DNA from 2 places in the Burkholderia sp. Bp9016 genome. Region 1 is predicted to be linked to the other one. Evidence: predicted binding sites of a transcription regulator. Region 1 holds the regulator's gene; the other holds the start of a gene.
The links. Region 1 encodes FliA, which starts transcription of late flagellar genes. Its sites were predicted from a motif close to CTAAAGTTTNNNNNNNNNNNGCCGNTA; they were not measured.
Positions count from the first base shown of each region.

Region 2: a site for FliA is predicted at 5,049-5,075, ahead of flgK (flagellar hook-associated protein FlgK). Genes of this name have one in related genera too.

Region 1 is NZ_QTPY01000016.1:83,476-91,835, reverse strand. Features, by position in the region: gene flhB (flagellar biosynthesis protein FlhB) at 265-1,461, shown strand; gene flhA (flagellar biosynthesis protein FlhA) at 1,458-3,560, shown strand; gene flhF (flagellar biosynthesis protein FlhF) at 3,557-5,341, shown strand; gene DIE13_RS20395 (AAA family ATPase) at 5,334-6,143, shown strand; gene DIE13_RS20390 (RNA polymerase sigma factor FliA) at 6,159-6,893, shown strand; S-adenosyl-L-homocysteine riboswitch at 6,970-7,092, shown strand; gene ahcY (adenosylhomocysteinase) at 7,125-8,360, shown strand, end outside.
Region 2 is NZ_QTPY01000012.1:14,328-22,687, forward strand. Features, by position in the region: gene DIE13_RS16080 (transcriptional regulator GcvA) at 1-143, shown strand, start outside; gene DIE13_RS16085 (solute carrier family 23 protein) at 188-1,495, opposite strand; gene flgL (flagellar hook-associated protein FlgL) at 1,742-2,992, opposite strand; gene flgK (flagellar hook-associated protein FlgK) at 3,010-4,992, opposite strand; gene DIE13_RS16100 (flagellar brake protein) at 5,186-5,941, opposite strand; gene flgJ (flagellar assembly peptidoglycan hydrolase FlgJ) at 6,176-7,144, opposite strand; gene DIE13_RS16115 (flagellar basal body P-ring protein FlgI) at 7,145-8,335, opposite strand; gene flgH (flagellar basal body L-ring protein FlgH) at 8,341-8,360, opposite strand, start outside.

The DNA of each region.
Region 1 (8,360 bases):
CGCCTCGGGGCGGCTTGCCTCGTCGCTTCAGCTCCAGGGCGAATCCGCCGCATCGCCGCTTCCTCCCTTCCTCCGTCGACGCCTTCACCGCCCCCACCCCCGCCGCGTTGCCGTTCGTCCCCTGATTGCCCCCGCCACAAGCCCGTCCGATTCCCCGAAATACCCCCCTTTCCCGGCTTTGCTCGACCGATCGGCGTTTGACGCGCGCATGAATAATCGGTGTCACTGGAAAGCGGCATGTCGCCGTACCCGACTGGAGGCCCCGTGGCAGACGAGAGCGATCTCGACAGAACCGAAGCCGCCACTCCGAGACGCCGCGAGAAGGCGCGCGAGGAGGGGCAGGTCGCGCGTTCGCGCGAACTGGCTTCGTTCGCGCTGCTCGCGGCCGGGTTCTACGGTGCATGGTTGCTCGCGGGTCCGTCGGGTGAGCATCTGCAGACGATGCTGCGTGGCGCCTTCTCGTTCGACCGCGCCACGGCGTTCGACACGAACCGGATGTTGTCCGCGGCAGGCAGCGCGAGCGCCGAAGGCTTCGCCGCGCTGCTGCCGCTGCTCGCGCTGACTGGCGTGGCCGCGCTGGCCGCGCCGATGGCGCTCGGCGGCTGGCTGATCTCGCAAAAGACCTTCGAGCTGAAGTTCGACCGCCTGAACCCGATCTCCGGCCTCGGCCGCATCTTTTCGATCCAGGGGCCGATCCAGTTGGGGATGTCGCTCGCGAAGACGCTCGTCGTCGGCGGGATCGGCGGGATTGCGATCTGGCGCAGCAAGGACGAACTGCTCGGCCTCGCGACCCAGCCGCTCGGTTCGGCGCTCGCCGACGCGCTGCATCTGGTCGCCGTGTGCTGCGGCACGACCGTTGCCGGGATGCTGGTCGTCGCCGCGCTCGATGTGCCTTACCAAATCTGGCAGTACAACAAGAAGTTGCGCATGACGAAGGAAGAAGTGAAGCGCGAGCATCGCGAGAACGAAGGCGATCCGCACGTGAAGGGCCGTATCCGCCAGCAGCAGCGCGCGATCGCGCGGCGCCGGATGATGGCCGCCGTGCCGAAGGCCGACGTGGTCGTCACGAACCCGACGCACTTCGCTGTCGCGCTGCAGTACACGGATGGCGAGATGCGCGCGCCGAAGGTCGTCGCGAAGGGCGTGAACCTCGTCGCCGCGCGCATCCGCGAGCTCGCGGCCGAGCACAACGTGCCGCTGCTCGAAGCGCCGCCGCTCGCGCGTGCGCTGTATCACAACGTCGAACTCGAGCGCGAGATTCCCGGCTCGCTGTACTCGGCCGTCGCCGAGGTGCTTGCGTGGGTCTACCAGCTCAAGCGCTTCCGCGCGGAAGGCGGAGCGTTCCCGGCGGCGCCGGTCGATCTCGCCGTGCCGGCCGAGCTCGACAAGGGCACGTCGGTGTCGACCGACGACGCGCGCGAGGAAGCCGACGACGCACTCGGCACGCGAGGCGCGGCATGAGCACCCCGACCACCGGCCTGTTCGGCAAGCGCCCGAACCCGTTCGCCGGCACCAACCTGCGCGCGCTCGCCGGCCCGATCCTCATCTGCATGATCCTGGGGATGATGATCCTGCCGCTGCCGCCGCTGCTGCTGGATCTGCTGTTCACGTTCAATATCGCGCTGTCGGTGATGGTGCTGCTTGTCAGCATGTACACGATGAAGCCGCTCGATTTCGCGGCATTCCCCAGCGTGCTGCTGTTCTCGACGCTGCTGCGCCTGTCGCTGAACGTCGCGTCGACGCGCGTGGTGCTGCTCGAGGGCCACACCGGCCCCGACGCGGCCGGCCAGGTGATCGAGGCGTTCGGCCACTTCCTCGTCGGCGGCAACTTCGCGGTCGGCATCGTCGTGTTCGTGATCCTGATGATCATCAACTTCATGGTCATCACGAAGGGCGCCGGGCGGATCGCCGAAGTGTCCGCGCGCTTCACGCTCGATGCGATGCCGGGCAAGCAGATGGCGATCGACGCCGACCTGAACGCGGGCCTCATCAACGAAGAGCAGGCACGCAAGCGCCGCACCGCGGTTGCGCAGGAGGCCGAGTTCTACGGGTCGATGGACGGTGCGTCGAAGTTCGTGCGCGGCGACGCGATCGCCGGCCTGATCATCATGGCGATCAACGTGATCGGAGGGCTGATCGTCGGGATGGTCCAGCACGACATGAGCTTCGCCGCGGCGGGCACCAATTACACGCTGCTGACGATCGGCGACGGCCTCGTCGCGCAGATCCCCTCGCTCGTGATCTCGACGGCGGCCGGCGTGATCGTGTCGCGCGTCGCGACCGACGAGGACATCGGCACCCAGATCACCGGCCAGCTGTTCGCGAACCCGCGCGTGCTGGTCATCACCGGCTCGATCATCGTGCTGATGGGGCTGATCCCGGGCATGCCGCATTTCGCGTTCCTCGCGCTCGGCGGCGGCGCGATCTGGCTGGCACGCACGCAGACCCGCCGCGCGGCGGCCCGCGTGGCGGCCGGCGACGTGACCGAAATCGCACCGCCCGCCGCGTTGCCGGGCGAAAGCCACGAAGCGACCTGGGACGACGTGCAACTGATCGATCCGCTCGGCCTCGAAGTCGGCTACCGGCTGATTCCGCTCGTCGACAAGAACAGCGACGGCGAGCTGCTCAAGCGCATCAAGAGCATCCGCAAGAAATTCGCGCAGGAAATCGGCTTCCTGCCGCCGGTGATCCACATCCGCGACAACCTCGAGCTGCGGCCGAACGCATACCGGATCGCGCTGAAGGGCGTCGAGATCGGTACCGGCGAAGTGTTCCCGGGCCAGTGGCTCGCGATCAACCCGGGCCAGGTGACGGCCGCGCTGCCGGGCGCCGTCACGCAGGATCCGGCGTTCGGGCTGCCGGCCGTGTGGATCGACGTCGCGATGCGCGAGCAGGCGCAGGTGTACGGCTACACGGTGGTCGATGCGAGCACGGTGGTCGCGACGCATCTGAACCATCTGGTCGTCCAGCATGCGGCCGAACTGCTCGGCCGCCAAGAAGTGCAGGCGCTCGTCGAGCGCACCGGCAAGGACGCGCCGTCGCTCGTCGAGGACCTCGTGCCGAAGACGATCTCGCTCACGACGCTGCAGAAAGTGCTGCAGAACCTGCTCGACGAAGGCGTGCCGATCCGCGACATGCGCACGATCCTCGAATCCGTGTCCGAACACGCGGGCCGCGGCGACGCGTACGAGATCACCGCCGCGGTGCGGCTGTCGCTCGGCCGCGCGATCACGCAGCAGTGGTATCCGGGTGCGGGCGAGATGCAGGTGATGGGGCTCGATTCGAATCTCGAGCGCGTGCTGTCGCAGGCGCTCGCCACCGGCGCAAATCCGGGCCTCGAGCCGGGCCTTGCGCACAACCTTCTGACCGGCACGCAACAAGCGATGCTGCGTCAACAGAATCTCGGGCTGCCGCCCGTGCTGCTCGTGCAGCACGCGTTGCGCGCGATGCTCGCGCGTTTCCTGCGCCGCAGCCTGCCGCAATTGAAAGTGTTGTCGTACGCCGAAGTGCCGGATACACGCACGATCAAAGTTGTTAACGTCATCGGGGGCCCCGCTTGAACATTCGCAAATTCACCGGCGCGACCAGCCGCGACGCGCTTCGCCTCGTGCGCGAGGCACTCGGCGCCGACGCCGTCGTGCTGTCGAACCGCACGCTCGATGACGGTAGCGTCGAAATCGTTGCACTCGCCGATTCGGACCTCGCCGCGGTCGCGCCGTCGGCTGCCGTCCGCCCGCGTGCGAGCGCGCCGCGTGTGCCGGAGTCCGTGCCGGCTGCCGCGGTGCCGGGCATCGTGTCGCGCCCCGGTGCCGCGCCCGCACCCGCACGTCCGGCCGGCAATCCGTATGCAGCTGGCGCCGGCGGCCTGCCGGATGTGTTCTCGTCGGTATTCGGCGCCAGTGCCGAAGCGACGGAGCCGGCTGCATTCGACGCCGACACGAATGCGCCGGCCGGGCTGTCGCCGTCGCGCGCCACGTCGGCGTCCGCGGCGGCCTCCGAACCCGCGCCTTGGCTCGTCGAGCACGCGAAGCGCCTGACGCAGCAGCGCGACGCGCTGATGATCCGTACGCACTCGGCACCCGCCGCGCCGCAAGCACCGGCCCCCGCACCGCAGGACGCGGCGCCGGCCGGCTGGGCGCGCGACATCGTGCGCGACGCCGAACGCCGGATGCCGGCCGCGGCCGCCCGTGCGAACGACACCGCCGCCGCCCGTGCGAACGACACCGCCGCCGCCCGTGCGAACGACGCGGACGCCGCGAAGCCGGCCGAGCGTGCGCGCCTGTCCGCCGACGCGGCTGCCGCGGTCGCCGATGCCGTGAAGTCGCGCATCGAGAGCGTCGTCAACGACACGGTGATGCACGAGCTCGGCGCGATGCGCGGGATGATGCAGGAGCAGTTCGACAGCCTGATGTGGCACGACCGCCAGCGCCGCAGCCCGGTGCACGGCGCGCTGACCAAGCACCTGTTCGCGGCCGGCTTCTCCGCGCAGCTCGTGCGGATGCTGGTCGACAACCTGCCGTCGGGCGCCGGCACGCAGACCTTCGAGCAGGCGCTCGAATGGGCGCAGTCGGTGCTCGCGGCGAACCTGCCGGTGCTCGACAGCGAGGATGCGCTGATGGAGCGCGGCGGCGTGTTCGCACTGATGGGGCCGACGGGCGTCGGCAAGACCACCACCACCGCGAAGCTCGCCGCGCGCTGCGTGATGCGCTTCGGCGCGAGCAAGGTCGCGCTGCTGACCACCGACAGCTACCGGATCGGTGGTCACGAGCAGCTGCGCATCTTCGGCAAGATCCTCGGCGTGCCGGTGCACGCGGTGAAGGATGCGGGCGATCTCGCGCTCGCGCTGTCCGAGCTGCGCAACAAGCACATTGTGCTGATCGACACGATCGGCATGAGCCAGCGCGATCGCGCGCTGTCCGACCAGATCGCGATGCTGCACGGCGCGAACGCGCCGGTGCAGCGCCTGCTGCTGCTCAACGCGACGAGCCACGGCGACACGCTCAACGAAGTCGTCCAGGCGTACCGCAGCGCGGGCGAACATCCGCAGGCGGGATCCCCGGGCCTTGCCGGCTGCATCCTGACCAAGCTCGATGAGGCGACGCATCTGGGCGGCGTGCTCGATACGGTAATCCGCTACAAGCTGCCCGTCCACTATGTGTCGACCGGCCAGAAGGTGCCGGAGAACCTGTATGTCGCGACGACCCGCTTCCTGCTGAAAAGCGCGTTCTGTGTGCCGCGCGACGGCTCACCCTTCGTGCCGCAAGACGAGGACATGCCGACGCTGCTTTCCGCACTGACCGCACGTTCCACCGCCGAACTGCACGAGGTGCGATTTGGATAAGCGGATCATCGATCAGGCCGAAGGGCTGCGCCGCCTGCTGGCCGGACGCGCGTCGCGCGTCGTCGCGGTGACGGGCGGCCCGGCGGGCGTCGGCTGCACCACCACCGTCGTGAACCTCGCGGCGGCGCTGGCCGCGCTCGGCAAGGACGTGCTCGTCGTCGACGAGCGCGCCGGCGCGCGTTCGGCCACCGCGACGCTCGCGGGGACACGGCTGCGCGATGGCGAGCGCACGCGGGTGGCCGCCGGCTTCGGCCTGTGCGCGGCCGGGCAGGCCGGCTACAGCGATGCGCAGTTGCGCGACTTCATCGACGGCCAGGCCGACATCGTGCTGGTCGATGCGCGGCCTGGCGCCGACGGCGCGCTCTCGGCGCTCGCGCGCGAGGCGCACGACGTGCTGATCGTCACGCGGGTTTCCGCGAAGGCGATCACCGAAGCCTACGCGTGCATGAAGCGCCTGCACTTCGCGCAAGCGCTCGCGCAGTTCCGCGTGCTGACCAACCACGTCGGCAACCACGCGGACGCGAAGACCGCATTCGACAACCTGGCAGGCGTCGCGAGCCGCTACCTGACGGTGTCGATCGCGGATGCCGGCTGCGTGAGCGCCGACCCGCTCGTCGAGCGGGCGCGCGAACTGACGCACACCGCGGTCGACGCGTTCCCGTCGTCGATTGCCGCGCGCGACTACCGGCAGATTGCCGCCGACTTGCTGTACTGGCCGATGCGCCCGCGCTCGGGGGCGGGCCGCGCCGTCCATGCGGGCGGCAAGCCGTCGTACGAGGCGGGTGCGGCCCACGCCGCGTGAGCGAAGGAGAGAGCCATGATGTACAACGCTCAAGGAAAGATGACCCAGGCCGACGTGCTTGCGCAATACGCGCCGCTCGTGCGGCGCCTGGGGCTGCAGCTCGTCGCGAAGATGCCCGCGAGCGTCGACCTCGACGACCTGATCCAGGCCGGCATGATCGGCCTGATGGATGCGGCCGGCCGCTACAAGGAAGACCAGGGCGCGCAGTTCGAGACCTATGCGACGCAGCGCATTCGCGGCGCGATGCTCGACGAGCTGCGCAGCAACGACTGGCTGCCGCGCAGCCTGCGCAAGACGTCGCGCGAGGTCGAGCACGCGGTGCACCAGGTCGAGCAGCAGCTCGGCCGCTCGGCGAGCGAGGCCGAGATCGCGCAGCATCTGAAGATGCCGCTCGACGAATACCAGGGGATGCTGCAGGACCTGCACGGCAGCCAGCTCATCTACTACGAGGATTTCGACCGCGCGGCCGACGACGAGCCGTTCCTCGACCGCTATCGCGTCGATCACGCCGATCCGCTGTCGGCGCTGCTCGACGACCATCTGCGCGATGCGCTCGTCGACGCGATCGAGCGGCTGCCCGAGCGCGAGAAGCTGCTGATGTCGCTGTATTACGAGCGCGGGCTGAACCTGCGCGAGATCGGCGCGGTGCTCGAAGTCAGCGAGTCGCGCGTGTGCCAGCTGCACAGCCAGGCCGTCGCGCGACTGCGCGCGCGGCTGCGCGAACAGGCGTGGGTCGGCGCGGAGACCTGACCCTTTCTTGTGCCCACGCGCGCCGACGCCGCGCGTGCCGCGCAATTCTCGCGCCGATTTGCTACAATCCCTCCCGTTTTCCGAGGAGCGTTGCGACGGACCTTCTGTGTCCGCCAGGCTCGGAGAGCTTCACCAAGCAGCCGTGCGGCGAGACGTTGGATTCGCGCCGGCCCCGCTTCCTGAACGGCGCTCACGTCACCAATCTAGAAACTTTTTAGAAAGGAGGGCGTGATGAACGCCATTATCGATTCCCAGGCTTCCAAGGATTACGTCGTCGCCGACATGGCGCTTGCCGGCTGGGGCCGCAAGGAATTGAACATCGCCGAGACCGAAATGCCGGGCCTCGTGCAGATCCGCGACGAATACAAGGCGCAGCAGCCGCTGAAGGGCGCGCGCATCGCGGGTTCGCTGCACATGACGATCCAGACCGGCGTGCTGATCGAGACGCTGAAGGCGCTCGGCGCGGACGTCCGCTGGGCCTCGTGCAACATCTTCTCGACGCAGGACCACGCTGCTGCCGCGATCGTCGAATCGGGCACGCCGGTGTTCGCGTTCAAGGGCGAGTCGCTCGACGAATACTGGGAGTTCTCGCACCGCATCTTCGAATGGCCGAACGGTGAATTCGCGAACATGATCCTGGACGACGGCGGCGACGCAACGCTGCTGCTGATCCTCGGCTCGAAGGCCGAAAAGGACCGTTCGGTGATCGCGAAGCCGACCAACGAGGAAGAAGTCGCACTGTACAAGTCGATCGAGAAGCACCTCGACATCGATGCGACCTGGTACTCGAAGCGCCTCGCGCACATCAAGGGCGTGACCGAAGAAACCACGACCGGCGTGCACCGCCTGTACCAGATGGAAAAGGACGGCCGCCTGCCGTTCCCGGCGTTCAACGTGAACGACTCGGTCACCAAGTCGAAGTTCGACAACCTGTACGGCTGCCGTGAATCGCTCGTCGACGGCATCAAGCGTGCGACCGACGTGATGATCGCGGGCAAGGTCGCGGTCGTCGCGGGCTACGGCGACGTGGGCAAGGGCTGCGCGCAATCGCTGCGCGGCCTCGGCGCGACCGTGTGGGTCACCGAAATCGATCCGATCTGCGCGCTGCAGGCGGCGATGGAAGGCTACCGCGTCGTGACGATGGAATACGCGGCCGACAAGGCCGACATCTTCGTGACGGCGACCGGCAACTACCACGTGATCAACCACGATCACATGAAGGCGATGCGCCACAACGCGATCGTCTGCAACATCGGCCACTTCGACTCGGAAATCGACGTCGCGTCGACCCGCCAGTACCAGTGGGAAAACATCAAGCCGCAGGTCGACCACATCATCTTCCCGGACGGCAAGCGCGTGATCCTGCTGGCCGAAGGCCGCCTGGTGAACCTCGGCTGCGCGACCGGCCACCCGTCGTTCGTGATGTCGAACTCGTTCGCGAACCAGACGCTCGCGCAGATCGAGCTG
Region 2 (8,360 bases), on a different contig from region 1:
GCGGGCGGCTGGTGATGCCGCTCGACGGGCCGCGCATCGCGACGCGCAGCTACTGGTGGATCGCGCCGCGCGCGCCGGCCGACGATCCGCTCGTCGCGCAGTTCTGCGCGTGGCTGCAGGCGCAGTCGAATACCTGCGCATAAGCGCCGCGTACGACCGCGGGCGGCGTTGCACCGCCCGCTTTCGTTCAGACCACGGGGCCCGGTTCCTGCTCCTTGCGCAGGATCGCGTACAGGATGATCGCGCCGAACGTCGCGGTGCCGATCCCGCCGAGCCCGAAGCCGCCGATCTTCAGCGAGAAGTCGCCCGCGCCGAGCACGAGCGTGACGGCCGCGACGATGAGGTTGCGGTTGTCGGAGAAGTCGACCTTGTTGACGACCCAGATCCGCGCCCCCGTCACCGCGATCAGCCCGAACACGACGATCGACACGCCCCCGAGCACCGGGCCCGGAATCGTCTGGATCACCGCGCCGAACTTCGGCGAGAAGCCGAGCCCGATCGCGATCAGCGCGGCGATCGCGAACACCAGTGTCGAATAGATCCGCGTGACGGCCATCACGCCGATGTTCTCCGCGTAGGTCGTCACGCCCGTGCCGCCGACGCTGCCCGACACGATCGTCGCGAGCCCGTCGCCGATGAACGCGCGGCCGACGTAGCGGTCGAGGTTGGTCCCCGTCATCGCGCTGACCGCCTTGATGTGGCCGAGGTTCTCCGCGACCAGGATCACCGCGATCGGCGCAAGCATCAGCATCGCGTGCGGATCGAAGACCGGCGTGCGGAAGCTCGGCACGCCGAACCACGCGGCATGCGCGACGATCGCGAAATCGATCGGCTTGCCGAGGCCCATCCCGTTGGTCGCGACCGCATAGATCACGTACGCGATCACGAGCCCGACGAGGATCAGCAGGCGCTGCATCATCCCGCGCGCGAACACCGCGACGCCGCCCACGCACAGCACCGTGACGAGCGCCATCACCGACTCGAAGGTCGATGCCGACACGCCCTTGACCGCGATCGGCGCGAGGTTCAGCCCGATCACCGCGACCACCGCGCCGGTAACGACGGGCGGCATCAGCGTCTCGATCCAGCGCGTGCCGATCGCCTGCACCAGCGCGCCGAGCGCGACGTACACGACGCCGCACGCGATGATCCCGCCGAGCGCGACCGGGATGTTCGGATTCGGGCCGCTGCCGCCGTAGCCGGTCACCGCGATCACCAGGCCGATGAACGCGAAGCTCGAGCCGAGGTAGCTCGGCACGCGGCCGCCGACCAGCACGAAGAACAGCAGCGTGCCGATGCCCGACATGAAGATGCACAGGTTCGGGTCGAAGCCCATCAGCAACGGCGCGAGTACGGTCGAGCCGAACATCGCGACGACGTGCTGCACGCCCATCGCGACCATCTGCGGCCACGCCAGGCGCTCGTCAGTGCCGACCACGCGCGATGCCGCGCCGGTCGATTGCACCCGCCAGCGCGGGAAGTAGGAATCGGACATGGGGAAAAGGGCTCCTGTCGATCGCCGGCTGCGGACGGTGCGCCGGTCTGGAATCTGGCGCGAGTTTACGGAGCGGAAATGGGGCTGGCAAGCGCGAACCCGTCGACGCAACGGTCGTACCTGCCGGAGCATGCGTGGCGGGCGGGGCCGCGGGCTTGCGCCGGTGACCAGCGGCTGCCGATGGCTGCCGGCCGATGCGCCGCGCAACGTAAGCGTGCACTCACATCGAGCCGGTCGCCGCGGGCATCAAGAATTGATGTACTGGAACAGCGACAGGTTCTGCAGTTGCGCGTAGGCCTTTTGCGCGCCCGACAGCGCGTTCTGCATCTGCAGGAACTGGCTGATCGTCGACACCATGTTGGTGCTCGTCAGATCCGACAGGTCGTTGGTGACCTGCAGCGAATTGTTCTGGTTCACCGCCTGCATCGCCTGGATTTCCTGCTCGCGGCCGCCGACCGACGCCTGCACGGTGAGAATGTTCGTCATCGTGTTGTTCAGCTTCGTCGTGCCGGTCGTCATCGTGTTCGAGAGCGCGGCCGCCGCGGACGTATCGCTGCCGACCGGCGTCTTCAGCGCGGCGATCATCGTGTCGAGCGTGGCGAACACGTCGGTGCCGGCCTGCGGCGCGGGCGTGACGGTGAACGTGTCGCCCACTGCCGGCGTACCCGACACCGGCACCGTCAGGCCGTTGCCGAGCGCGATCGCGCCGCCTTCCGAATACGGTTGCGGCTGGGTCTCGCTCGACGGCCCGATCGTGTTGTCGGTCACCGTATAGGTCGGCGCATCCGCCGTGCCGCCGAACGTGATCGTGAACGCGTGACCGTTGGTCGCCGCCGCCGGGTTCGTGATCGACACCGCGCCGATCGTGCCGGTGCCGGTATTGCCCGTGCCCGTCGCGCCCGTGCCGGCGGCCGGCACCGGCTGGCTGCCGAGCATCGGCACCGACATGAACACGCTGGCACCGCTGTCGCTCTGCGAAATCGAGCGCGTGTCGGCGATCTGCACCTCGCGCGTGCCGCTGTCGCCGCTGTACACCGCGCCGCCGCCCGGCGCGTTCGAGAACGGCGCCGACGTCGACTGCGTGCCCGCGAACAGATAGTTGCCCGCGCCGTCCGCGGTATTCGCGAGCGTCATCAGCTGGTCGCGATAGCCTTGCAGCTGCGTCGCAAGCGCCGATCGGTCGCTGTCGGACAGCGAGCCGTCGCCGGCCTGCATGACGACCGTATGCATGCTGTTCAGCAGGTTGTTCACGCTCGTCAGCGTCTGGTCTTCCTTCTGGAGCGACGACAGCGCGACGTTCTGGTTCGTGGCGTACTGCGACAGCGTCGCCGAGCTCATCGACAGCTGCACCGCCTGCGCGGCGCCGAGCGGGTTGTCGGCCGGCGTGGACAGGCTCACGCCGCTCGAAATCTGCTGGTACAGCTGCGCGAGCTGCGCCTGCTGGTCGCTCATCTGCGCGACGTTGAGCTGGTAAAACTGGGAAGTGGAAATCCGCATCGCTTCGATCCCCGGAATCAGTTGAACAGGCCGAGCACGGTCTGGAACAGCGTCGCGGCCGTCTGGATGACCTTCGCGTTGGCCTGGTAGAGCTGCTGGTACTGCATCAGGTTCGCCGCTTCCTCGTTCTGGTTCACGCCCGACACCGACTGCTGCGCGGTCGTGATCTGGCCGACGAGCGAAGTCTGCGCGGCACTCGACGACTTCAGCTGGCTCGCCGAGTTGCCGATGCCGTTCACGTAGCCGGCGTATGCGCCGGTCAGCGTGGTCGAGCCGTTGCCGAACGATTTCGTGCTGACGATCTGCGACAGCGCAAGCGCGTTGGAACCGTCGTTCGTGCCGCCCGCGTAAGGCCCGATCTTGAACGAATCGCCGTCCGCCGGCGTGCCCGCCAGCGACACGGTCACGCCGTTCATCGCGCCCTGCGCGGTGCCCGACATCGTCAGCGTCGCGCCCACGGACGGGTCGTACGGCACCTGCGTCGTCCCGTCGGCAATCGCCACCGTCTGGGGCGGCGTGCTCCCGATCGTCACCGTGGTGCCGGCCGGGAAGCCCGACAGCGACTTGCTCGCCGCGTCGTAGGTCAGCGTGGTCGACGGCACCTGGTAGCCGGCGCTCACCCCGCCCTGCGTGATAGTGGCGCTGCCCGAGTTCGTCGTGGCGGCCGACGCCACCACCGGCGACGCGGCCGCGATCGCCGAGCCGCTCGACGTCGCGAGGGCGAAGCCGTCCAGCGCGCCGCGCGTCGGCAGCACGGTGAACTGGTCGCCGGCATTCATCTGCGTGCCGTTCGCGAACGAGAAGTCCAGGCCGCCGATCGATGCCGGCATCGACGTCGACTGGCCGACCACCGTGCCGCTCGCGCGATCGGTCAGCGTGTAGTTCGTGCCGTCGTACGACAGCGTGTAGTCGCTCGTGGTCGGTTGCGACGCATTGGCGAACGACACGCTCAGCGACGCATTGCCCGTATTGCCCTGGTTCGCGTAGACGGCCGGGTCCGGGATCGTGAACAGCTTGCCGCCCGGCATGCCCGACAGGTCGACGCCGAGCGCGTTCTGCCCGTTGACCTGCGCGGCGAAGCTGGTGGCGATCGCGCCGAGCTGCGCCTGCGCCGGGTCGAGCGTCTGGTTGCGGAACGCGAGCAGGCCGCCGAGCGTGCCGCCCGACAACGACGAATCGGGCAGCGTCTGGTTCGGGCCCTGCGGATTCGCGCCGGCGATGCCCTGCGACACGACGGTCAGCTCGCTCGGATCGGACGACGACGTCACGGTCGCGAGCTGATAGCTCTTGTCGGCGACGACGAGCGGCTGGCCGCCCGCGAGGAACACGCTGTAGCCGCTGTCGTTGCGCACCACCTGCACGCCGGCGAGGCTCGACAGGTTCGACAGCGCGAGATCGCGCTGGTCCATCAACTGGTTCGGCGGCTGCCCCTGGCTGTTCGCGGCCGTGATCTGCTGGTTCAGCTGCGCGATCTGCGCGGTGTACGTGTTGATCTGCGACACCGTGCTGGTGAGCTGCGTATTCACGCTCTGGCGCAGCGCGTCGTACTGCTGGCCGGCCGCCGTGATCTGGTCGGCCAGCGTCTGCGCGTTGCTCATCGCGGTCTGCCGCACCGACGGGTCGGACGCATTGTTCGCGACGCCCTGCAGCCCGGTGAAGTAGTTGGTGATCGCGGTCGAGATCCCCGCCGTCGGGCTGCCGACGTAGTTGTTCAGCTGCGCGACGAGCGAGTACCAGGTCGACAGCGCGCCGCTTTGCGACTGTGCGCTGTTCAGCTGGTCGTTCAGGTACTGGCTGTACTGCCGCTGCACGGTGACGGTGTTCACGCCCTGCGGCAGGTAGCCGCTCGACGTGTACTGGCCGCTCGCCTCGGCATACACCGGGCGCTCGACCGAATAGCCCGGCGTCGCGGCATTGCTGATGTTCTGGCCGGTCGTCGTGAGGCCCCAGAGTGCGGCATTCAGGCCGCTGACGCCGAGGTTCAAGAGAGAGTTGGACATGCGCGATCCTGATGGGCCGGCCGGGCTGCGGCCGCCGGGTTGCGTGACTCCCGGTATAACGGCCGCCGAGCGGAAAAATTGAGGAAAAAATGCACGCGCGACGCGCAGGCGCGCGTCGCGTTCGGGAAGACGGGCGGCCCCTGGAAGCGCCCGGCGTGAAAGCGGCCCGCGCGGGGGGCCGGCAGTGCGCGCGTCAGGCCCGCGCGAGCGAGCGGCGCTTCATTTCGAGCTGCGTGATCAGGCGCTGCAGCGTGTTCTCCGCGCTGCCCGGCAACGACATGAAGCGAAAGCCGAGCTGGTAGCGCCGCGAGCCGTTCGGCATCTGGGTCGAACGCTGCGACACGAGGCACAGGTCGAGCGACAGCCTGCCGTGACCGGTCAATTCGAGCTCGACCTCCGGCAGCAGCGTGCCGACCTCAAGCGCCTCGACGCGCTCGTCGGCCGTGCGCAGGCCGACGCCGCCGAGCGACAGGTTGTGCACCTCGAACACGAAGCCCTCGCCGTCCGGCAGCTTGCCGCGGCACAGGAACGGATCGATCACCGGCGCATCGACACGAAAATACTCGCGGCGCTGGATGCACACGAGCAAGTCGGGGAAATCGGCGACGAACGCGGGCAGCCCCTCGTAGCGCGTCTCGCGCGGCGTGCCCGTGGTGAATTCGACACGCACGCCGTCCGGCGCCGCCGAGAACGTGCAGTGCGACGCGGCGAGAATGCCGGCGTTCTGCTCGGACAGCGCGCCCCAGTCGAACGTGAACGTGCGCGCGCCGACATCGACTTCGAGCAGGCGCGTGACAAGCTGGCCGCCCGGATACTGGACGGTCAGGAAATCGCCGCGGTTCACGAGGTTGCGCAGCTGCACGCCGATCTCCAGCGGATTGCGGCGGGCGTAATCGGGCCCGGAGTGGCCTGCATCCTGACTCGGAGCAGACGACGTTTCGATATTCATGGCTAGCCGGTTTTCTTGTCTTGGGCGCCCGGGGCAACCGGTACGCAGTAAAGTCGGGCCAGAACATGGGCCCGGTTGCTGGTCTCACACACTTAGCGGCAGTGCTCAACGAAAGTTTAGATCGAATTGCCGCTTTTTTTCGCGCAAACGTTGAAACCGCGCGCGGCGGGGAGCCGGGCGCGGTCCGAAGAACGACGAGCGGGAGGCAGGCCGGTTCCGGCACGCCGCGCCCGCTCAGCCGATCTGCTGCATGATCGAGATCAGCTTCTTCGCATAATTCGGGTCGGTCGCATAACCGGCCTTCTGCAGCCCGTGAGCAAAGCCCTCGACGCTGCGGCTCGCGCTCAGCACGCCCGCGTAGCGCGGATTGTTCTTCAGCAGGTTCGCGTAGTCGGTCATCGCATGCTCGTACGAATCATACGCGCGGAACTTCGCGACGACGCGGCGCGGCGTGCCGTTCACGTATTCGGTCGTCAGCGCCGACACCGTGCGGCCCGTCCAGCCCTTGTTCGCCTTGATGCCGAACACGTTGTAGCTGGTCGAGCCGTCGCTCGCGCGGATCTCGCGCTTGCCCCAGCCCGATTCGAGCGCGGCCTGGCCGACGATGAAGCGCGCCGGGATTCCGGTGGTCGCGCTCGCCGCCTGCGCCGGCCCGGCGAGCCGGTCGACGAATGCGTCGGCGTTCTGCACACCGCTCGCGCCCTTCAGCGGCGGCGTCAGCGCGCTGCCGGCCGAGTAGCCGCGCGAGCCGGCGAGCGCGCCGTTGTTCGCCGCGTTCGCGTAGGCCCGGGCCATCGCGCTCATCGCGGCGAGGCTGCCTTCGTTACCCGACGAGCCCAGCCCGGCCGCGCCGGCGTCGGCCGCCGAGTCGCTGCCCGCCCCCTGCCCCGCGTTGCGCAGCAGTTGCTTCATCAGCGCGTCGGCGACGCCGATCCCGCGCTTCGACATCTGCTGCGCGAGTTGCTGGTCGAGCATCGACGTGTACATCTTCGACGTGTGCGAATCGAGCAGCCCGCCGTCGGGCGTCGCATCACGCATGCTCTTGAGCATCATCTGCGTAAACATCGCGTCGAACTGCCCGGCGACCGCCTTCGCGCCGGCCTGCGGCGACTGCTTCGCCTGCGCGCGCAGCGCGTCGAAGCCCTGCACGTCGAGCGCGAAACGCTGCGTGAGGTCGTTCGCGTTCGGAAGGTTCGCTGCCATTTAGATGATCTCCAGGTCCGCGCGCAGCGCACCGGCCGCCTTCATCGCCTGCAGGATCGACATCAGGTCCGCCGGCGTCGCGCCGAGCGTGTTCAGCGCCTTCACGACGTCGGCGAGGTTCGCGCCGGCCGTCACCATCTTCAGCGCACCGTTGTCCTGCTTCAGCTGGATCTGCGACTGCTGCGCGACCACGGTCTGCCCGCTCGAGAACGGCCCCGGCTGCGACACCACCGGCTGCGTGTTGACGACCACCGACAGGTTGCCGTGCGCGACCGCGCAGCTTTGCAGCGTGACCATCTGGTTCATCACGATCGAGCCGGTGCGCGCGTTCAGGATCACCTTCGCGGCGGCCCGGTCCGGGCTCACGTCGATATTCTGCAGGCGCGCCATGAACGCGACCTGCTGCGCGGAGTCGACCGGCGCCGCGAGCTGGATCGTACGGCCGTCGAGCGCGGTCGCGGTTCCGGGGCCGAAGTTCGCGTTGACCGCGGACACGATCCGCTCCGCGGTGCCGTAATCCATGTCGTTCAGCTGCAGTTGCAACGCGCCGTGCATCTGCGCGATCGCATTCGGCACCGAACGCTCGACGATCGCGCCGCCGACGATCCGGCCGGCCGCGAGCTGATTCACCTGCACGCGGCTGCCGTTCGCGCTCGCGCCCGCGCCGCCCACCGCCATGTTGCCCTGCGCGAGCGCATACACCTGCCCGTCCGCGCCCTTCAGCGGCGTGAGCAGCAGCGTGCCGCCGCGCAGGCTCTTCGCGTTGCCGAGCGACGACACGGTCACGTCGAGCGCCTCGCCCGGCCGCGCGAACGGCGGCAGCGTGGCCGTCACCATCACGGCCGCGACGTTCTTCAACTGCATGTTGTTCAGCGACGACGCACCGCCGTTCGCCGAACCGTTGTTGATCGAGATGCCGAGGTTCGCGAGCATGTTCGCGAGCGTCTGCGTGGTAAACGGCGTCTGCATCGTCTGGTCGCCCGTGCCGTCGAGACCGACGACGAGGCCATAGCCGATCAGCGGGTTGTCGCGCACGCCCTGGATCTGCACGAGGTCCTTCAGGCGCTCGGCGTGCGCCGGCGCGGCGCCGAACGCGCACGCGGCGAGCGCGAACGCGGCGGCGATCCGCACGATGCCATGCGCGCGGCGCGGCAGGCTGGCGGACAGGCGACGAAATACGGTGTGCTGCATCGTCATCACCACGGTGCGATGTTGA